DNA from 4 places in the Mesorhizobium sp. M7A.F.Ca.CA.004.06.1.1 genome. Region 1 is predicted to be linked to each of the others. Evidence: predicted binding sites of a transcription regulator. Region 1 holds the regulator's gene; each other region holds the start of a gene.
What was found. Region 1 encodes PhoB, which activates phosphate uptake and scavenging genes when phosphate is short. Its sites were predicted from a motif close to TGTCATNNANCTGTCAT; they were not measured.
Positions count from the first base shown of each region.

Region 2: EN906_RS05495 (YdcH family protein) is a predicted target of PhoB. The motif match lies at 2,552-2,568, and genes of this name have one in related genera.
Region 3: pstS (phosphate ABC transporter substrate-binding protein PstS) is a predicted target of PhoB. The motif match lies at 1,868-1,884, and genes of this name have one in related genera.
Region 4: EN906_RS04570 (LTA synthase family protein) is a predicted target of PhoB. The motif match lies at 3,470-3,486, and genes of this name have one in related genera.

Region 1 covers NZ_RZPQ01000136.1:58-5,393, forward strand. Annotated here, with positions in the region: gene pstB (phosphate ABC transporter ATP-binding protein PstB) at 1-730, shown strand, start outside; gene phoU (phosphate signaling complex protein PhoU) at 757-1,464, shown strand; gene phoB (phosphate regulon transcriptional regulator PhoB) at 1,481-2,170, shown strand; gene EN906_RS11225 (ROK family protein) at 2,187-3,434, opposite strand; gene xylF (D-xylose ABC transporter substrate-binding protein) at 3,705-4,745, shown strand; gene EN906_RS11235 (sugar ABC transporter permease) at 4,888-5,336, shown strand, end outside.
Region 2 covers NZ_RZPQ01000048.1:2,324-7,659, forward strand. Annotated here, with positions in the region: gene EN906_RS05485 (lytic transglycosylase domain-containing protein) at 1-711, opposite strand, end outside; gene ispG (flavodoxin-dependent (E)-4-hydroxy-3-methylbut-2-enyl-diphosphate synthase) at 717-1,967, opposite strand; gene EN906_RS05495 (YdcH family protein) at 2,302-2,481, opposite strand; gene EN906_RS05500 (DUF465 domain-containing protein) at 2,721-2,924, shown strand; gene EN906_RS05505 (IclR family transcriptional regulator) at 2,949-3,737, opposite strand; gene EN906_RS05510 (transporter substrate-binding domain-containing protein) at 3,865-4,746, shown strand; gene EN906_RS05515 (amino acid ABC transporter permease) at 4,918-5,336, shown strand, end outside.
Region 3 covers NZ_RZPQ01000020.1:14,478-19,813, reverse strand. Annotated here, with positions in the region: partial or broken gene EN906_RS03060 (Na/Pi symporter) at 1-581, opposite strand, end outside; gene pstS (phosphate ABC transporter substrate-binding protein PstS) at 658-1,662, opposite strand; gene EN906_RS03050 (anhydro-N-acetylmuramic acid kinase) at 2,019-3,134, opposite strand; gene EN906_RS03045 (SDR family NAD(P)-dependent oxidoreductase) at 3,506-4,198, shown strand; gene EN906_RS03040 (transporter substrate-binding domain-containing protein) at 4,385-5,224, shown strand; gene EN906_RS03035 (cation:dicarboxylase symporter family transporter) at 5,226-5,336, shown strand, end outside.
Region 4 covers NZ_RZPQ01000036.1:10,624-15,959, forward strand. Annotated here, with positions in the region: gene EN906_RS04565 (pilus assembly protein) at 1-1,455, shown strand, start outside; gene EN906_RS04570 (LTA synthase family protein) at 1,497-3,431, opposite strand; gene fabD (ACP S-malonyltransferase) at 3,707-4,648, shown strand; gene fabG (3-oxoacyl-[acyl-carrier-protein] reductase) at 4,706-5,336, shown strand, end outside.

The DNA.
Region 1 (5,336 bases):
CGGCGTGTTCTATGGCGAGAAGCAGGCGCTGTTCGATGTCAATCTCGACGTCCGCCTGAATCAGGTGACGGCGCTGATCGGCCCCTCCGGCTGCGGCAAGTCGACCTTCCTGCGTTGCCTCAACCGCATGAACGACACCATCGATTCCGCGCGGGTAACCGGCAAGATAACGCTCGACGAAGAAGACATCTACGACAAGAACATCGATGTCGTCGAACTCAGGGCGCGCGTCGGCATGGTGTTTCAGAAACCCAATCCGTTCCCCAAGTCGATCTACGAGAACGTCGCCTATGGCCCGCGCATCCACGGATTGGCCAAGCGCAAGGCCGACATGGATCAGATCGTCGAGTCGAGCTTGAAGAAGGCGGCGATCTGGAACGAGGTGAAGGACCGTTTGCAGGAACCTGGCACGGGTCTTTCCGGTGGCCAGCAACAGCGTCTGTGCATTGCACGCGCCATCGCCGTGTCACCCGAGGTGATCCTGATGGACGAACCGTGTTCGGCGCTCGACCCGATCGCCACTGCTCGCGTCGAGGAACTGATCGACGAACTGCGCCAGAACTATACGATCGTCATCGTCACCCATTCGATGCAGCAGGCAGCGCGCGTGTCGCAGCGCACCGCGATGTTCCATCTAGGCTATCTGGTCGAGGAGGGCGCCACCGACAAGATGTTCACCACCCCCGACGACAAACGCACCCAGGACTACATCACCGGCCGGTTCGGCTGAGCTCAGGCATATGAGGGACGAAGATCATGGGTGAACATACCGTTGCATCTTTCGATGAGGATCTGGAGCAGATCAGCCAGCTGATCCGCGACATGGGCGATCTCGCCCGCTCGATGGTCAGTGGCTCGACCAAGGCTTTGCTCAATTCGGACAATGCGCTGGCGCAGCGCGTGGTTTCCGACGATGCGATCATGGATGCCCGCCAGCGCGAGCTGGACGATCGCGCCATCACGCTGATCGCCAAGCGCCAGCCAATGGCCAACGATCTGCGTGCGGTGGTCGGTTCGATCCGCATGGCCGGCGACCTCGAGCGCATCGGCGACCTTGCCAAGAACATCGCCAAGCGCGTCGGCACTGTCGGGCTGAGCGTCACGCCGCACGATCTTTCGCATTCGATCGACGCGATGGCGCAGCTGGTGCTGATCCAGGTGCAGGGGGTCGTCGACGAGTATGCCGCCGCTGACGCGGCAGCGCTTGCCACGCTCAGAAACAATGATGAACGCATCGACGTCAAATACACCTCGGTGTTCCGCGAGCTGCTGACCTACATGATGGAAGATCCCCGCAACATCACGGCGTGCACGCACCTGTTGTTTTGCGCCAAGAACCTCGAGCGGATCGGCGACCACGTGACCAACATCGCCGAAAATGCCTACTATGTTTTGACCGGCACGCAGCTGCCAGCCAATCGTCCGAAGCAGGACGAGACGGCAATGTCCGCGCCAGCGGCATAACAAGGGTGACCAGCCGATGATCGCACCACGCATCATGGTGGTGGAGGATGAGGAGCCGCTAGGCGTGCTGCTCCGCTACAATCTTGAATCCGAAGGTTACCAGGTCGAGGTGGTGACGCGCGGCGATGAGGCCGAAATCCGGCTGCAGGAGAACGTTCCCGATCTTCTGGTGCTCGACTGGATGGTGCCTGCGGTTTCGGGCATCGAACTCTGCCGGCGCCTGCGAATGCGTCCCGAGACCGAGCGGCTGCCGATCATCATGCTGACCGCGCGAGGCGAGGAAAGCGACCGCGTGCGCGGCCTGTCGACCGGCGCCGACGACTATCTGGTCAAGCCCTTCTCGACGCCGGAGTTCATGGCCAGGGTCAAGGCGCTGCTGCGCCGGGCCAAGCCGGAAGTGCTGTCCAGCGTGCTAAAGGTCGGCGATATCGTGCTCGATCGCGAGTCGCACCGTGTCTATCGCAAGAAGAGCGAGATCCGGCTTGGGCCGACGGAATTCCGCCTGCTCGAATTCATGATGCGCCATCCAGGCCGCGTGTTCTCGCGCAGCCAGCTGCTCGACAATGTCTGGGGCGAGACGATCTACATCGACGAGCGCACGGTCGACGTGCATGTCGGCCGGCTGCGCAAGGCGGTCAACAATGGCCGTATGCCTGATGTCATCCGCACGATCCGTGGGGCCGGATACGCCATCCGAGAGGACTGAACTCCCTCGTTTGAACTCACGCCACGTTCTTGCCGCCGAAACCGGATCTCGCCTGCACGCCCGGCGCAAAAATCTCCTGATCGACGAAGATCAGCGCCCGCATGGCGCAGCCTTCGCGGATCAGCGGCAGTTCGTTCGGCTCGGTGTCGAAGGAAATCGATTTGGAATGCTGGCCGCCGGCGGTCTGGGCAATCGCTTGCCGCAATGCCGGCTCGATCAGGTCGAAGGCGGCGGCGCTGACACCGACCATGGCGACCGGCGCCGGATCGATCAGCGCGAACAGGCTGCCGAGGCCGTAGCCGAGCGCTTCGCCGGCCTTGCGATAGGCTTCCCGTTCGGGTCCGTCACCTTCGCGGGCCGCGGCAGCCAGGGCGCGCATGTCGGCGTCGCTGACATCGGCGACGGGTTCTGCATCCTCGCCCATCTGCCTGGCGTTGCGCCAGATGGCGTAATTGCCCGCATAGGCTTCGACGCAGCCGCGCCGTCCGCAGCGACATAGCGCGCCGTTCGGCCGATGGATCATGTGGCCGAATTCGCCGCCCGAAGAATGGGTGCCGGTGAACAATTCGCCCTTCAGCACCAGTCCCATGCCGATGCCGTGCGACAAAAGGATAGCGATGAAATCGTCGCGGTAACGATCGGGGTCGCGCCAGCGCAGCGCCACCGCCATCATGTTGCAGTCGTTCTCCATTATGGCAGGGATGCCGAACTCGTCTTCGAATATGTCAGCGAAGGCGATGTCGGTGTGCGGCGTGATCGGCGACCACAGCATGGCGCGGGCACGGGTGTCGGTGATGCCCTGGATGGCCAGCGCGATGCGGGCGATGCTGCGCACGTCCAGGTCGGGATCTGCCAGGCGGCGCCGCACGATGGCCGTGCATTCCCCGATCAGCGACTCGCGCGACATCGTCAGCGTGTCCAGCCGGCGCTGTTCCTCGGATATCACCTGGCCGGCATAGTCGATGACGGCGACGGAGAGGAAGTTCAGCGACAGCACCACGGTCATTACCGCGGCCGCTTCCGGATTGAGACTGAGGCCGACCTGCGGCCGGCCGCGTTTGAGCGAGCCGGCCTCGCTCGGCTTGCTTTCGGTCAGGATGCCTTCGACGATCAGGTCGGATGAAATCGCCGAGATGGTCGAATGGCTGAGGCTTGTGGTCGCGGCGATCTCGGTTCGTGACGGCTGTCCGGCGCGGCGCACTGCCGCGATCACCATGGCGCGGTTGCGGCGGCGCAGATCGTCGTGGCGGATTCCGACCGACATGTTCTTTCATATCCTCCCGGTCGCCGCGGTTCCTCCTGCCCCTGGAACGCTGTCGGTGACGCCGGTAAATACTGGCAGAAGCTGCATGCCGTGTCATTTATTTATTCCGAGACTCGAAAAAAACTCGAAATGACATCAAAATCCATCAGAATCGATGTTGACAGCGTTCGGGCGTTGGCCCAGTATTTTTTCGAGGCTCGAAAAAATAGAGCCTCTGTGCCGGCCCTCGGGTCAGTTTGGTCGCGCCATACGCGGCGCAGGGAGGATAATATGAAAAGATTCACGGCCGCCATCCTGGCGGGTGCCGCCATGTCGCTGACGCTCGCGTCTGTCGCGCAGGCGAAGGACAAGGTTGTCGGCGTTTCGTGGTCCAACTTCCAGGAAGAACGCTGGAAGACCGACGAGGCCGCCATGAAGACGGCGATCGAGGCCGCCGGCGACAAGTACATCTCCGCCGATGCGCAGTCCAATCCCGGCAAGCAGCTTACCGATGTCGAAAGCCTGATCTCGCAGGGCGCTAATTCCCTGATCATCCTGGCGCAGGACGCTTCGGCCATCGGCCCGGCCGTGCAGAAGGCGCTGGACGAAGGCATTCCGGTCGTCGGCTATGACCGGCTGATCGAGAACAAGGACGTCTTCTATCTGACCTTCGACAACAAGGAAGTCGGCCGCATGCAGGCCCGCGAAGTGTTCAAGGTCAAGCCGGAAGGCAACTACGTCTTCATCAAGGGCTCCGGTGCCGATCCCAATGCCGACTTCCTGTTCTCGGGCTCGATGGAAGTGCTCAAGGAAGCCATCGACAGCGGCAAGATCAAGAATGTCGGCGAAGCCTACACGGATGGCTGGCTGCCCGCCAACGCCCAGAAGAACATGGAGCAGTTCCTGACCGCCAACGACAACAAGGTCGACGCGGTGGTCGCGGCCAATGACGGCACTGCCGGTGGCGTCGTCGCGGCGCTGACGGCTCAAGGCTTGGCCGGCACCGTGCCGGTCTCGGGTCAGGACGGCGACCACGCCGCGCTGAACCGCATCGCCCTCGGCACGCAAACCGTGTCGGTGTGGAAGGACGCGCGGGAGCTCGGCAAGAATGCCGCCGAGATCGCCTCGCAACTGGCCGACGGCAAGAAGACGAGCGACATCGCCGGCGCCAAGGACTTCACGACGCCGGGCGGCAACACCGTCAAGTCGCTGTTCCTGACCCCGGTTGCCATCACCAAGGACAATCTCAACGTCGTCATCGACGCCGGCTGGATCAAGAAGGACGAAGTCTGCGCGGGTGTCGCCGCCGGCACCGTGGCGGCCTGCAACTGATCCGTACCACTTTGCAATATCTGAACGCCGCGGCCCAAAAGCCGCGGCGTTTTCTCAAAGAATTCTGTTTCCGCATCATGCGGATAGCTTCTAGGCTGGGCTCCGGCATGCGCGTCAGACGGCCAGCCGGTGGGAGGAAACCATGACCGATACGACGTCAAACCCGCAGACCGATACGGCGCGCGCGTCGGAACTCGGCGCCGTCGCCCGGTTCCTGAAGGCGACCGAGATCGACACCCGCATGCTCGGCATGATCGGCGCGCTGCTGGTTATCTGGATTGGGCTGCATGTCATTTCCAGCCTGCGCCTTGGCGTCAATCCGCTCGATTTCGACAGCCGCACCTTTCTCACGCCGCGCAATCTGTGGAACCTGTCGGTGCAGACATCCGCGGTTGCCATCATGGCCTGCGGCATGGTGCTGGTCATCGTCATGCGCAACATCGACCTGTCGGTCGGTTCCGCCGAGGGCCTGATCGGCATGGTGATGGGATTTGCCCAGGTGCATTTCCTGGTGCGCTTTGTCGGGCTCGAACTCGGCAACCCGTGGATCTGGGTCCTGGCACTGGTCATCGGCCTGGCGCTCGGCCTGTT
Region 2 (5,336 bases), on a different contig from region 1:
CGGATCATGCCCGTTGAGCAGGGCCGGGAACCGGCTCCTTACCCTGACCCACTGGTTGATCGCGGCGCTGCGGCGAAAATTGCCGGCCACTTGGATGCCCCATGGCTTTATGTTGATCGAAGCCATGGCCACCGTCCGCGACATGATCACCGGCAGTTTTCGGCAAGCGACGGCAAAATCCGTCTTTGCGTCGAGCGGCTCGACCCTTCCGGCATAGGCCCGGTCGGTGAACTTGTCGGCTGGTTCGCCCATGATGTCTAAGACATAGCTTTCGGTTTCCATCGGCAGGAAACCGCCGGAGCTGAGCCAGCGCGACACCCGGCTCTCGCCGGCATTGTAGGCGGCGGCGGCCAGGCCGAGATTGCCGTAGCCGGTTTTCATTTCGGCCAGATATCTGGCCGAAGCCGGAATCGCCTGGTTGATGTCGAAGGAATTGGCGAGCCCGCGCATCTTGGCGGTGCCCGGCATGAACTGGGCAATGCCTTCGGCACCGACCGGACTGACGGCGTTGGGATCGAAACGGCTTTCCTTCCAGATCAGCCGGGCGAAGAAATCCCTGGACAGGCCGTTCTGGTCGGCATGCGCCTGGATCAGATTGCAGACCTTGTCGATCAGCCGCTGCTTGGCGGATTGCGGCGGATCGGCCTGCACAAGGGTCGACCAGGTCAGCCCGTACAGCAGGATCAGCGCTGCCCAAAGGAAACGCTGCATCGGTTCTACTCGGCCGCGGCCTTGCCGCGACCGAACCGTTGCTCGATATAGTCGGCGACCATTTTCTCGAAATCCGCGGCGATCGACGGCCCGCGCAGCGTCGCCGCCTTTTTGCCGTCGACGAAGACAGGCGCCGTCGGCATTTCGCCCGTGCCGGGCAGCGAAATGCCGATGTCGGCATGCTTGGACTCGCCAGGGCCGTTGACGATGCAACCCATCACCGCGACCTTGAGGTTCTCGACGCCGGGGTATTTGTCGCGCCACACGGGCATGTTCTTCCTGAGATCGGCCTGGATGTTCTGGGCGAGTTCCTGGAACACGGTGGAGGTGGTGCGGCCGCAGCCGGGGCAAGCGGCAACAATCGGCACGAACTGCCTGAACCCCATGGTTTGCAGCAATTCCTGTGACACCTGCACCTCGCGCGTGCGGTCGCCGTTCGGCTCCGGTGTCAGCGAGATGCGGATGGTGTCGCCGATGCCTTGCTGGAGCAGGATGCCCATGGCGGCCGACGAAGCGACGATGCCCTTCGAGCCCATGCCGGCTTCGGTCAGGCCGAGATGCAGCGCATGATTGGAGCGGGTGGCGAGCTCGGTATAGACGGCGATCAGGTCCTGCACGCCGCTGACCTTGGCCGACAGGATGATTTTCTCGCGGCCAAGGCCGATCTCTTCCGCCATCTCGGCCGACAGGATCGCCGACTGCACGATCGCCTCGCGCATCACCTCCTGCGCGGTCAGCGGAAAACCCTTGTCCTGGTTGTCGTCCATCAGCCGGGTCAAAAGCTCCTGGTCGAGCGAGCCCCAGTTGACACCGATGCGCACCGGCTTGTCATGCCTGATCGCCATCTCGACGATATCGGCGAACTGGCGGTCCTTCTTGTCCTTGAAGCCGACATTGCCCGGATTGATGCGGTATTTGGCCAGCGCCTCGGCGCAGGCCGGATGATCGGCCAAAAGCTTGTGGCCGATATAGTGGAAATCGCCGACCAGCGGCACGTTGATACCAAGCCGCTGAAGCCGCTCATGAATGCGCGGCACGGCGGCGGCGCTCTCGTCGCGATCGACGGTGATGCGCACGATCTCCGAGCCGGCCCGGTGCAGCGCTGCGACCTGCGCAACCGTCTGGTCGATATCGGCCGTATCGGTGTTGGTCATCGATTGGACGATAACGGGCGCGCCGCCGCCGACGACCACGCCGCCGACATCGACGCCGACCGACGTGCGGCGGGGGAAAGGAGAGGAAAAATATCCGGTCATGCCGGCAGCCTTTTGTCTCTGGAGCATCTTGTGTCCTGCATGGACGCACAACGACGCCCCGGGCCGATGCGCTGAGGTCCGGGCATGAGGTGGAGGAGCAAAGATGGCTTGTCAATGGCGACAGGTCGCCACTGGCCGGAATCGCCCGCCGCCGGCGACCAGAAACAATCGATGATCTGGCGAAACGGGCGACGGCCGAAGCGGAGATTGAGCCGGGTGCAAGTCCAGCTTCGGCTGACAGACCGGTGCTGGAAAATCAAAACCCTCCACGCCGGCGGCGGGGTGCCGCCGGGAAAAGAGGCCGCGGATATTGGGCGGCTATGTCAGGAGGGCGTCAATGCGTGGTCGGTTTGCCTCTTAGTTTTTCAATCTCGTCCTTGAGTGCCAGCTTGCGTCGCTTGAGATTCACGATTTCGAGGTCGTCGACCGATGGATGATTCATCGCGTCATCGATTTCACGTTCGATGTCGCCGTGTTTCCGCTGCAACTCATCAAGATGGGATGCAAGAGACATGATTGGTTCTCCCTTTCATGGTTTTCCTCGATTGCAACCGTCACGGCGCGTCCACCGCAGGTTCGCTTCTGTGACGGCACGGTGACAGTGTGTCACCTTCCGCGGGCGATGTCGAATGATCCGTGGTAGCATTCCACGACACCTTGAAATGTGATATGGGCTGCACGCCGGTGACAAAACACCCGGTCCCGCCCAATCAGGCCCAGTTTTGGGCGCCGCAGACGTGCAGACGGTAGAGAATGTCCGATCAGGAACAGGCCGATATTCGCCTCGAATTTTCCCGCCTGAAGCAGGAACACGCCGATTTCGATGCCGCCATCAACGCGATGATCGCCATGGCCTGCGATCCGCTGCAGATCCAGCGCATGAAGAAGAAGAAGCTGTTCCTCAAGGATCGGCTGATGGCGCTGGAAGACAAGATCATTCCCGACATTATTGCATGAACTGGCATTCGCTCGTTCGCATGCCTAGGCTGCGATCGAAAGTCTCGCGGCACGATCACGCAGCAGGCCGATAAGTTCGCCGGTCCGCTCCTCGGACGTATCGATGGGGACCACCAGGCACATGGTCGCCTCGACCTTGCCCGGCGCTGAAAACACCGGCGCGGCAAGGCACTTCGTATAGGCATCGACAAGGCCCGAAGTGACGCAATAGCCGGTGACCTGCGCTTTTGCGATGTCGGCGACGAAATCGTCGAGCCGCAGTTTGCGCCCGTCGGGCAGCACGAGATCGTCGTCCGACACCATGCCTTCGATCTCAGCCTTCTCCAGCCCCGCCAGAAGCAGCCGCCCCGAGGCCGTCCAGGGCAGCGGTATCTGCAAGCCGGTGGCGGAACTGATGCGGAACGGCCTGGTGCCGGGACTCGCATGGACGATCGTATAGCGGCCGCTCTGCAGCATGCACAGTTCGGAAGTCTCGCCGGTCTCGCGCGACAGATTGTCGACCTCCTGGCGCCCCCGCCTCAACAGGTCGTTGCCCCGCACATAGTCCATTCCGTAGAGATAGAGCTTCTTGCCGAAATAGACGCGATTGCCGTCGCCTTCCATTTCCAGCAGTCCCGCATCGACCAGCGACCGCACCAGCGTATAGGTCGTCGAACGGGGCGCGTGCACGCCCTTGGCAAGGTCGCCAATGCCGATCGCGCGCTGGGTCGTGTGAAGAAACTCCAGAATCTCGAGCACCCGGTTGAGCCCCTTTTCACGGGAGCCCGAAATCTTCTCGCCGGCTGAAAGTGCCGAGGCATTGCCATCTTGCATTGTTGATTCCCGGTGTTAGTATCTGTCCTGTACAGGATACACACGTCTCTTGTAAGAGACAATCGCTTCGACGTCACTGACGCGTGTATTGCCTGTGCAAGGGGAACACAAACGAAAGGAGGTCGCCGTGAACGACACATCCGGAAGACGTGATTTTCTGAAATTGGGAATGGCGGGACTGGCCACGGCCGGCGTCGTGGGTGCGGCGGTAGCCGTCGATGCCCAGAAGGCCGCTGCTCAGGCAGCACCCGACAGCCTGCTGCGCACCGTGCTCGATCGCGGCAAGCTGATCGTCGGTACCGGCAGCACCAATGCGCCGTGGCACTTCGAGAACGATGCCGGCGAACTCGTCGGCATGGACATCACCATGGGACGCATTCTTGCCAAGGGCCTTTTCGACGATCCGACCAAGGTCGAGTTCGTGATGCAGGATCCGGCACAGCGCATCCCCAACGTCACCACCAACAAGGTCGACATCACCATTCAGTTCATGACGATGAGCGCCCAGCGCTCGCAGCTGGTCAATTTTTCCCGGCCTTACTATGTCGAGGGCGTCGCCCTGCTGAGCCTTCCGACCGCCGAGAACAAGACCTTCGACAAGCTGCTTGCCGGCGGCTCGGCGACACGCGTCTCCATCCTGCAGAATGTCGATGCCGAGGCGCAGGTGCATTCGGTGCTGCCCGAGTGCCAGGTTATGCAGATCGATACCCAGGCCAACGTGCTGCAGGCACTGGAATCGAAACGCGTCGACGCCGCTGCCGTCGATCTGTCCACGGTGCGCTGGCTCGCCTCGCGCAATCCGGACAGATATTTCGACGCCGGCAAGAGCTGGCTGAGCATGCTTTATGGCGCGGCACTCCGGCAAGGCGACCTTGACTGGCTGACCTTCGTCAACGCGACCTTCACCATCGCCATGTTCGGCCACGAAAACGCACTCTACGATGCCGCCTTCAAGGACTATTTCGGACAGGAGCCGCCGGCGCGCCATCCCGGCTTCCCAGCCATCTGACCTGCATCGGGCGGAAGGGCGTATCCAGCGCCCTTCCGCCTCCCTAGAGCAATTCCAGGAAAAGTGTGAAACGGTTTTCGTCCGGAATTGCGTCAAAACAAAGAGTTAGAGCGGGTCGCCGTTTCCGTGAAACGGTGAACCGCTCTAAGCCTGCGGCACTGAGGCGGACGCATGGGCTATGCCCTTAATTTCAACCTGATCTGGCGGCACTTCGACAAGCTGTGGGGCGGACTGCTGCTCAGTCTCGAACTCGCCGTCATATCGATCGCCATCGGCATCGTCATCGGCCTGGTTCTGGCGGTCTGGTATGTGTCTGCCGGACGCATCGTGCGCACCATCATCGCCGCCTACGTCGAATTCATCCGCAACGTGCCGCTGATCCTGCTCGTCTACCTCGTCTTCTACGGCTTGCCGACAGTGGTCGATATCGCCTACAGCGCGCCGACCTCGTTCGTCGTCACGCTGTCGCTCTATAGCGGCGCCTATTTGGTCGAGGTGTTTCGCTCCGGGCTCGAAGCCGTTCCGCGCGGACAGCTGGACGCCGGCAAGGCAATCGGCCTGACACCCTGGCAAAGGCTGCTCAACGTGCG
Region 3 (5,336 bases), on a different contig from region 1:
ATCGCGGTCACGCCGGCGGCGATGAACACGCATTTGAAAAGGTTGAGGTAGGAGTCGGCCGTCAGCGTCTGCAGCAGCGCCATGACTTCCGGCAGGTTGCGAAGCGGACGCAGGCCGCCGGTCATCAGGTTGAGGCCGTAGAAGATCAGAGCGAAACCCATGCAGGCGAGCGCTATGTTCTTCACCTTTTCGCTTTTGGCGAAGCAGTAGACCAGCGAGAACACGCCGGCCAGGATCAATCCGAGCGGACCGAGCGGCAGGGCGATGAGCCCGTTGCCGAGCGTGGTGCCGATGTTGGCGCCCATGATCACGCTGATCGCCGGCCGCAGGGCGATGACACCGGCATTGACCAGCCCGACGACCATGACGCTCATCGCCGTCGACGACTGGATGACGCCGGTGATCAGCGTTCCCGCCAGCACGCCTTTGACCGGCGTACCGGCTGCCTTGGCGAGAAAGTCGCGCATCCGGTTGACCGACAGCGCCTGGATGCCGTTTGCCATGAAATCCAGACCGAGCATGAAGATGCCCAAGCCGCCGATCACCGGCACGAGGATGTCCTTGAAGATATCTATGTCCATTTCAGGCAGTCCCCAACAAGTCGCCACGACGACGCGGTATGAAGTTCAGTTGCTGCGCAAGGCAGCTTCGTTCGGGTCAGTTTCCGACCGGCAATTGCCTTGCCCAATACTGTTCGATCTGGCCAATGAGCGCTTTCGGCAGCGGCACATAGCCGAGTGCGGTGGCGTCGCCGGCACCTTGCGCGAAGGCGAGCCGGAAAAGATCATGCACGCGGCGATAGCGATGTTCCGAACGCCCCGAGACCTGGACAACGGCGAACACCGCCGTGCTGATCGGGTACGCACCATCTCCGCTGCGATTGGTGAGGGAGGCGAAGAAGTCGGTCGTTTCCCCCCAGGCGACGGAGGTGGCCGCTGCTTGCACGCCCTGCGGGTCCGGTTTGACGAACTTGCCGGATTTGTTCTGGACCGCTGCGAAGGGAAGGCCGGCGCGAAGAACCTGGCCGTATTCGGCGTAGGCAATCGCCCCCTTGCTCGCAGCCACGGCACGAAGAAGCGCTTGCGTACCTTCCGCGCCTGTCCCGAGCGGCCAGTCGATCAGAGTGTCGGCTCCAAGCTTCGTCTTCCAGTCTTCGCTTGTCGATGACAGAAACTCGGTGAAGACATAGGTTGAGCCCGAACCGTCCTGCCGGTGGATGACGCCGATGGCGAGATCGGGAAGGGCTATGTCGGGATTGAGCACCCTTATCGCAGGATCGGACCAGGACTTTATCTTGCCCAGATAGATGTCGGCGATCACCGGGCCGGAGAGGCGCAGACCTTGCTCCGGCAGGCCATCGAGATTGGCGACCACCGCGATCCCGCCCATGACGATCGGAAATTGCTGCTGGCCGTTCCTGGCGAGATCATCAGCCGGCACGGGAACATCCGTGGCGGCGAAATCCAGTTCGGGCTGCGCAAGCCGCATCAGGCCGGCAAGGGATCCGACCGGTTCATAATCGACGGTCCAGTCCAGCGTGAAGAAGTCGCCGCCGTCGGCGCGTGCAGCCTTGTATGTCGTTGCCCACTTGCCGATGATCGGCGCGGCCAGTGTCGACCCCGCACCGCGAATGGGCTCAGCCCGCGCAGCGGATCCGATCATGGCCCCGATGATTGCAAGGGCGAGCGCAGCTGCCGCCCCCGAAATCGTCGGCCGTGCACCGCGCAATAAAGCTAAACCTGCTGACAACATAAATTGAATCCCAACTATACTGCCGCCGCTATGCAGGCGCGCATCAATGGCCATACGCCTGCGAAATGAGGCGTCAGCTGAAAACAAGATCGCTGTTGTCTTGTATTAATTCTTCTTAACGGTTGGATGACAGTGGGTCCCGGCGGAAAAGCTTTTCGACTATTCCGAAGACCTTTCGACTGCAAAACCTGAGCAAAAAGCCGCATCGCCTGAAAGTCGGCCGGGCGGGAAAGGTCATCCCATCCCGTTCCGGGATGGAAGAGGCTCTAACTGGCGAGTTTTCCGCCCCGCATCGGCCGCGGTGCGCCGGTCGTGCTCGGAAAACTGATTGGCAGGCCGCGCAGCACGCGCACCGCGAGGAAGGCAAAACACTCCGCCTCGACCGCATCGCCGCTCCAGCCGAGGCTCTCGGCCTGCACCACTTCGACGCCGGCACGGCTGGTCAGCATCGCCATCATGGTCGGGTTGTGGCGGCCGCCGCCGCTGACCACCAGTTTTTTAGGACGGCTTGGTAAGAGGTCGAGTGCCTTGCCGACGGCTCCAGCGGTGAAGGCGGTCAGCAGTGCCGCGCCATCCTCCGCATCCAGCCCGTCCGCCATGGCGGCGCCGAAGTCGAAACGGTCCAGCGATTTGGGATAGGGCTTGGTGAGATAGGGGTGCTGCAGCAGCTTGGCCAGCCGCGCCTCGTCCACCTTGCCCGCACCGCCGAGCGCGCCGTCGCGGTCCATCTCGCCGAGCCCCTTCGACTTGATGAAATCGTTCAGCGGCGCGTTGGCGGGGCCGGTGTCGAAGGCAACGACATTGTCGGCGCCATCCCACCAGGTGATGTTGGCGACGCCGCCGAGATTGAGTACGGCCACCTCGCCATTGGCGCCGGCGCCGCGCATCAACGCGGTGTGATAGACCGCGGCCAGCGGCGCGCCTTGCCCCCCGGCGCGCATGTCGGCCGAGCGGAAATCGTAAGCGACCTTGGTACCCAATATGGCATGCATCAGCTCACCATCGCCGAGTTGCCTTGTCTGGCCCAGCCGTCCAACCTGCGGCGCGCGATGCAGAACGGTCTGGCCGTGAAAACCGACGACGCCGATATCGGCCATCGTCATGCCATAGCCTTCGACCAATTCCTTGACGGCTGCTGACTGGGCACGCGTCAGGGCTTCCTCCGCGGTGCGGAAGATCGCCGGCTCCGGCCCGTCAAAGTTCCACGCCCGCGCCTCCGTCAGCGTCTCTTCCAGCAGGGAGCGGATCGACGGAGGATAGGGCATCAGCCGATAGGTGCCGAAATCCTCGATACGTTCGCCGTCGGTCTTGATCAGCGCGACGTCGATGTTGCCGTCCAGCACCGTGCCGGTCATCAGGCCGACGGCCCAGATTGGTTCCATAATCGTTTCCTTGTTGAGCATAATCTTTTCCGAAAACCGTTTCCCACTTTTCGGGACCACGCTCCAGTCCCATTGATGAGATCGCCGACAGCTTTACGAAACCTGACGATTCTACCGCCAAAATGTTGGTCTAATGAATCCGGGCGGCGGGCAAGGTCCAAGCCTTGTCCCTTTCGAAGTGGCGGTCTCGGTGCTGAAGGCCGAGCGGCTTTCGTAGCTCCACAGGCGATATTGGACCGCGCAACGTCGTTTCTGCAGCCCGTCTGGTTCAACAGCCAACGAGATGCCACCTCTTGCCTGTCAGCCCCGAAGGCGCGACCTTGTCTGGTCTGGCGAACGCTTCCGCCGAAATCCGCAAGGGAGAGAAAATCATGACCTCATCCAATGTGGCCGTTATTGCAGGCGCGGGCGCTGGTCTGAGCGCCTCGCTTGCGCGCCTTCTCACCCGGGAAGGCTTTCGCGTGGTTCTGGCCGCCCGTAACGTCGAGAAGCTCAGCGCTCTGATCGGCGAAACCGGTGCTCTGGCCGTTGAGACGGATGTCGCCGACGCTGCGTCCGTCGCCAGGCTGTTCGACACCGCCGACAAGGCCGGCACGCTGGCGCTCGTGGTGTTCAACGCCAGCGCACGCACACGCGGCCCGATCGCCGAGCTCGATGCGGAAGCGGTCAAACAGGCATTGCTGGTCGGCGCCTATGGCGGCTTCCTGGTCGGCCAGCAGGCGGCGCGCCGGCTGCTTGTCCGGGGATCCGGTTCGATCCTGTTCACCGGCGCCACTGCCAGTGTGAAGGGCTTTCCCGGCTCGGCCGGCTTTGCCATGCCGAAATTCGGCCTGCGCGGCCTGGCGCAGTCCATGGCCCGCGAACTCGCCCCGCAGAACATCCACGTCGCCCATTTCATTATCGACGGCCAGATCGCGCCGCCCGGACAGGCAGCCGATCCCGACCTACAGGACCGCCGCCTGTCGCCGGACGCTATCGCCGAGGCCTATCTCGCGGTCCATCGCCAGCATCGCAGCGCCTGGAGCTCGGAGCTTGAGTTACGGCCTTGGGTCGAGACGTTTTGACAATCCAGACGATCGCCCGGCGGGAAGCAACGCGATCCTTCCGCTTTTCCTAATATATTAGGCAATGCTGATATTTTGTGGCGCTAAGCTGCTTGTCCGATACATAAAAAGGCTCAGTGTAATATACACGTTTGTTTAACGCGGGTTGTGCATGTTGCAGCTTTCCCGGGTTAATTGAGAACGCGCATGTCGGTTACACGTCGTACACTGCTTGCGGCCGGGAGCGGCGGGTTGCTGATCTCGCAAGCCCGCGCAGCCAGCACTCCGGGACAGCAGGCGGAGAACGCCCCTCAACCTATCGCGAGCGGCGATGCATTGCGCATCGCAATGCCGGCCTTCGCTTCCAATCCGTTCTTTCCGGCCGACGGATCGGGGGACGATGGCATAGACATGGAGTTGGCCCACGGCATCGCCGCGGCGCTTGGCGTCGAGCCGGTATTCGACCGATCCGCCGCAACGTTCGACGATATCGTCAGTCAGGTCAGTTCCGGACAGGCCGACATGGCGATTGGCAAGCTCAGCCGGACGCTTCAGCGCGGCCGGTCGATCATCTATTCCCGCCCCTACGCCATGCTGCGGCAAGGGCTGATCGCCAACCGCCTCAACCTGGCGCGTATCGCGCAAGGCAAACCGGCCGAACAGATCGTCCGTGATTTCTCAGGCGATCTTGGCGTGATCGAGGGCTCTTCATTCGCCACCTATGCGGCCACGACCTTCCCGCATGCGCAAATCCACCGCCTGGCAAGCTGGGATCTGATCATCGATGCGATCCGAAACGGGACGATCGACATGGCCTATCGCGATGATTTCGAGATCAAGAAGCTGATGGTCGACGATCCGTCGATGACGGTTGTCGCGCGCTCGATCACGCTGACCGACAAGGTCGATACGATCGCAGTCGGCGTGCGGCCCGACAATCCGCACCTCGCGGCCTTTGTCGATCTCTATCTCGATCTCGCGCGGGGTCAGCAGATTCTCAACACGGATGAGATCATCGCCCGCTATCGCCTGGGGAGCAAAGCCTGACATGGCCATCTCCGAGGTAGCCGGACCCCTGCCTTTCGACTGGCGCCTCGCGGCAAGGCGTATCCTGCGCTCGCCCGTGACGACGATTGTGATGATTGCTGCAGGGATATTG
Region 4 (5,336 bases), on a different contig from region 1:
GCTTTCAACCGCTATTTCCAGGCCAACATCGTCGGTCATGGCGAACTCGGCAATGCGCAGGCGACGCTGACTGTCGATAAGGGCGTCAACTTCGTCAAGACAAAGGCGATTGCCTCGGCGGACGTCAATCTCAACTTCGCCTTCCTGTTCGGCGACAGCAAGCACATCGTGGTCGATGCCTCGGCGGTCGAATCGAACAACCAGCTCGAAGTCGTGCTGGTACTGGACAACACCGGCTCGATGGCCGGCGCGCGCATGACGGCACTGAGGACGGCGACAAAATCGTTGCTCGACACGCTCGAAGCGGCGAAATCGCCGACGCGCAAGATCCGCGCCTCGCTGGTTCCTTTCGTAACCGCCGTCAACGTCAATGGCGACGGCTTCGACCCGTCCTGGATCGACATGGACGGCAAGTCCTCAACCAACGGCGTCAATTTTCCCGTCATCGACGGCAAGCGGCCGAACCACATGGCGCTTTTCAAACAGCTCAAGAAGACCGGATGGACCGATGCCGGATGGAATGGCACCGGATGGAAGGGTTGTGTCGAGGCGCGGCCAGGCGCTTACAATATCTCCGACACGCCACCCGACACGGCCAAGCCCGACACGCTGTTCGTGCCGTACTTTGCGCCGGATGATCCCGAAGACGCCCAAAAGCCGTCTGGCTCCTATGGCAATTCGGATAAATACTACAACAACTCCTATCTCAACGATGTCAGCGACAAAACCAGGCTTGCCCAGTCGGGCATCAACATCCTGGGCATCGATCTCAGCAACCTGCTCGGCAATCTCATCGAACTTCTGTCGCCCGATGACAGGGCTGCCAGGGAAAAGATTGCCAAATATGTTGCGCCCGCCAAGGAACTCATAACCGAGATCGGCTCTCCCATCACTATCGGTCCGAACCGTGCGTGTCCGACCCCGGTGGTCCCCCTGACCGACGATTTCGACAAGCTGCGCAAGGCTGCCAGTCAGATGACCGAGTGGAACGGTTCGGGCACCAACGTCTCCGAGGGCCTGTCATGGGGTATGCGGGTGCTGTCGCCCGCCGCGCCCTACACCGATGGGGCGCCGTGGAAGACGCCCGGCATCAGCAAGATCGTGCTGTTGCTCACCGACGGCGAGAACGTCGTCTATGGCGCCAGCCAACAGCCGACGAAATCTGACTACACATCATATGGTTATCTGGCCGGCGGCCGTTTCGGATCAGATAACCAGACGACCGCTGCGCGCAATGTCGACGGCTGGACCAAAAACGTCTGCACGCAATTGAAGAACGAGGGCGTGCAAATCTACACCATGGTGCTGCAATCCGACACCGCAGCCAACCGCGCGCTTTACAGCGCCTGCGCTTCTGATCCGAGCGGCTATTATGCAGTCAACGATCCGACCAAATTGCCGGACGTTTTCCAGCAGATCGCCAACAAGTTCTCGAAGCTGCAATTGACGAACTGAACGCGCGATCCGACACAGACGAGCCTGAGGGATCGTTGGGCTCAACTCGTATGGGCGACAACCTTGTCCTTGTCGACCGTTTCGGGGAAGAAGTCAGGCGCTGCCTGACGCTTGCCGAACATCATATCGTACTGCAGCAGGCGGAAATCGCGGATCGCCGGATCGATCTCCTTCTGCCGCGCCCAATCGGGCGTGGCTTCGCCAGCCGGCGTCAGCAGAAGATTGCGGTCGACGACACGGTAGCGTTCGCTCATCTCGCCCAGGAAGCCGGTGTAGTAGGGATGGCTGATTCCGGCCGTTTTCAGGATATGATAGGGCAGGAAGGCTGGGCTGACGGCACCCATCTGCTCAGCCGGCCCGGTGCGGTTCGACCAGATGACCAGCGGCGTCTCGTGATGCTCGAGAGCAGCCTCGGGCGACGCTTCCTTGCGCGGCGCGACATTGTCCTTGAGGAAGCCGGTTTCGACATAGACCGGCCCCAGCGGCGGCAGATGGTCGCCGAAGAAGGCGATTACGGTGGGGCGGGAGCGTTTCTTGGCCCATTCGACGAGGCGTTCGAGGCCGCGATCGGCATCGGCTGAGCCCTCGGCGTAGCTGAGTAGCGATTCGCGCGCCCACTGGCTGATCGGCGCCTGCACCCTATGCGTGGGATTGTAATAGCGGTTCGGCTCGTAGGGACCGTGGTTTTGCAGGCTGACCGCAAAGAAGAACACCGGCTCGTCGCTGGCGTCGGCCTCGCTGATGATCTCGTCGGTCATCGCCGCATCCGATGCCAGTGGCCCGCGCTTTTGCATTGGCGGCAGCGTCTCTTCCGACATGAAATCGTTGAAGCCGAAATCGGCATAGACCGCGCCACGGTTCCAGAACCAGTTGGTGCCGGGATGGATGGCGCGCGCCCGGTAACCCTGGCTCTTCAGGAAGGTCGCGAGCGAAGGCGTCGGCGTGCGCACATATTGCTGATAGGGGATGCTGCCTGCCGGCAGGAACGCGTTGGAGAAGCCGGTCAGCGCCTCGAACTCGATATTGGCGGTCATGCCGCCGAACTCCGGCGAGAACATCGAGCCCGAGCGCAGCGCCCGCACATTGGGGATTGGATCTGGCGTGATGGTGACGCCAGGCAACTTGGTCGGATCCCAGAAGGATTCGCTCATGACGATGATGATGTCCGGCTTCTCGGCCGGCACCGAGGCGGTCACATCAGGCCTGGCTATCGCTGCGATCGCCTTGTCGGAATAGCCCGGCGGCGCCGAGACATGCGCCATCGGCACGTTGAGGGCAAAGGCCAGCGCAAAGCCGTTGGAGGCATAGTTTTCCTTCTGGTCCCACATGATCGGGATGATCTGCAGCCGATCCCTGGTCCAGGAGAAGGTGGCGTAGTCCATGATCGAAACGAAGAAGGCGAGCAGCGGCACTGCCAGCGTCAGCCGCGCAAGGCGCCCCTTGCGGCTGAGTGCGGGAACCTTGCGGCGCCATAGCCGCCAGCCGTAGACGAGCAGCGACAGGCCGGCGACGATGCCGACGACCATGGCAAGCGCGGTCATCGGCCGTTCGCGTACCAAAAGCGGCAGCAGCGCGAAGATCTGGCGGGCATAGAGGAAATCGGTCGGATAGAGCGGATCGCCGAGATAGTGCGACTTCTGGTGACCGACGAAAGCAAGCGACAAGGTCAGCGGCGCGACGATCATCAGGCTCTGGTGGCTGCGGCCGAGCACCGCATCGAAGCCGATCAGGAGCAGCGCAAACACGACGATGGTGGTCCAGCCCGGCTTGAACGGCTGCAGGAAGAAGGAGATGGTTCCGGCAAAGTCGCCGCGCACGATCAGTTCGATGGCAAACACCAGGATAGCGGCAATCGCCAGGCTGATCAGCCCATAGCGCACGACCGGCCATCTCCTGCCCGGCAGATAGCCGGTGGAGGGGTCGTCTTCCAGGAACTGTGGCGCGGCCTTGCCGGTGCGTTTGTAACTCTTTGCCACTTTAACTTCCCCACCCAGCGACAAGCGCGTCACTCGATTGTCATGGAATTGTCACGCAAAGCTAGCGCCTGTAACGGAAATAAGAAGAGCCAGCAAACGAATCGTGAGCGGTTTTCATCAGGAGTGATCGCCAAAAACCCTTTCGCAACAGGCACTCGGCGGACGAGGCTGCCCTCGGGCAGGGTCGAACCGGGCTTGACTTGGCGCCCCGCCATGCGTCACAGGCAAGAAAAACCGTCTTCAGGCAAGCAAAACCAGCCCTTGGGAGCCCTCGCATGGCCGTTGCATTCACCTTTCCCGGACAAGGCAGCCAGGCGGTCGGCATGGGCAAGGATCTCGCCGACGCCTTCCCCGAAGCGCGCAGGGTCTTCCAGGAAGTCGACGATGCGCTCGGCGAAAATCTGTCGGAGCTGATCTGGGAAGGGCCGGAAGAGACGTTGACGCTGACCGCCAACGCGCAGCCGGCGCTGATGGCGGTGTCGCTGGCCGCGATCCGGGCGCTGGAATCGCGCGGCTTCTCGCTGAAAGGCAAGATCGCCTATGTCGCCGGTCATTCGCTGGGCGAATATTCGGCGTTTGCCGCTGCCGGCTTCGTTTCGGTTGCCGATGCCGCCCGGTTGCTGCGCATACGCGGCAATGCCATGCAGGCGGCGGTGCCGGCCGGCGAGGGCGCCATGGCGGCGATCATCGGATTGGAACATGCCGATGTCGAAGCCGCTTGCGCGGAAGCCGCCAAAGGCTCTGTCTGCCAGATCGCCAACGACAATGGCGGTGGCCAACTGGTCATCTCCGGCGCCAAGGCCGCGGTCGAACTGGCCGCGAAACTGTGCACCGAGAAAGGCGCCAAACGCGCGCTGATGCTGCAGGTGTCCGCGCCCTTCCATTCCGCGCTGATGGCGCCGGCCGCGAACGTCATGCGCGAAGCCCTGGCCGGCGTGGCAAAGAACGCGCCGGTGGTTCCCGTCCTCTCCAATGTTACGGTCAGCCCGACCAGCGATCCAGACGAGATCGCCCGCCGCCTGGTCGAACAGATAACCGGCCGCGTGCGTTGGCGCGAGACGGTGGAATGGTTCGGCGCAAACGGCGTCACCACGCTTTACGAGATCGGCGCCGGCAAGGTGCTTTCAGGATTGGCGCGGCGCATCAACCGCGATGTCGCCACCGCGTCGGTCGGCACCGCGGCTGACGTCGAGGCGGCCATGGCGGCGCTTGCATAAAGCGTCATTTGATCCCATCCCTGTAAAGGGTGTTCTCTTCTCAATCAGGAGACAAAAATGTTCGAATTGACTGGCCGCAAGGCGCTCGTCACCGGCGCATCCGGCGGCATCGGCGAGGCGATCGCCAGGATGTTGCATGCGCAGGGCGCGATCGTCGGCCTGCATGGCACCCGCGTCGAGAAACTGGAAGCGCTGGCTAGCGAGCTTGGCGACCGGGTCAAGCTGTTCCCGGCCAATTTGTCCAACCGTGAGGAGGTCAAGGCGCTCGGCCAGAAAGCCGAAGCCGATCTCGAAGGCGTCGACATCCTGGTCAACAACGCCGGCATCACCAAGGACGGCCTGTTCGTGCGCATGTCGGATGCCGACTGGGACAGCGTGCTCGAGGTCAACCTGACCGCCGTGTTCAGGCTGACCCGCGAACTCACCCACCCGATGATGCGCCGCCGCCATGGCCGCATCATCAACATCACCTCGGTGGTCGGCATCACCGGCAATCCCGGCCAGACCAATTACTGCGCCTCAAAGGCCGGCATGATCGGCTTCTCCAAATCGCTGGCACAGGAGATCGCCACCCGCAACATCACCGTCAACTGCGTCGCCCCGGGCTTCATCGAATCGGCGATGACCGACAAGCTCAACGACAAGCAGAAAGAGGCGATCATGGCGGCGATCCCGACGCGGCGCATGG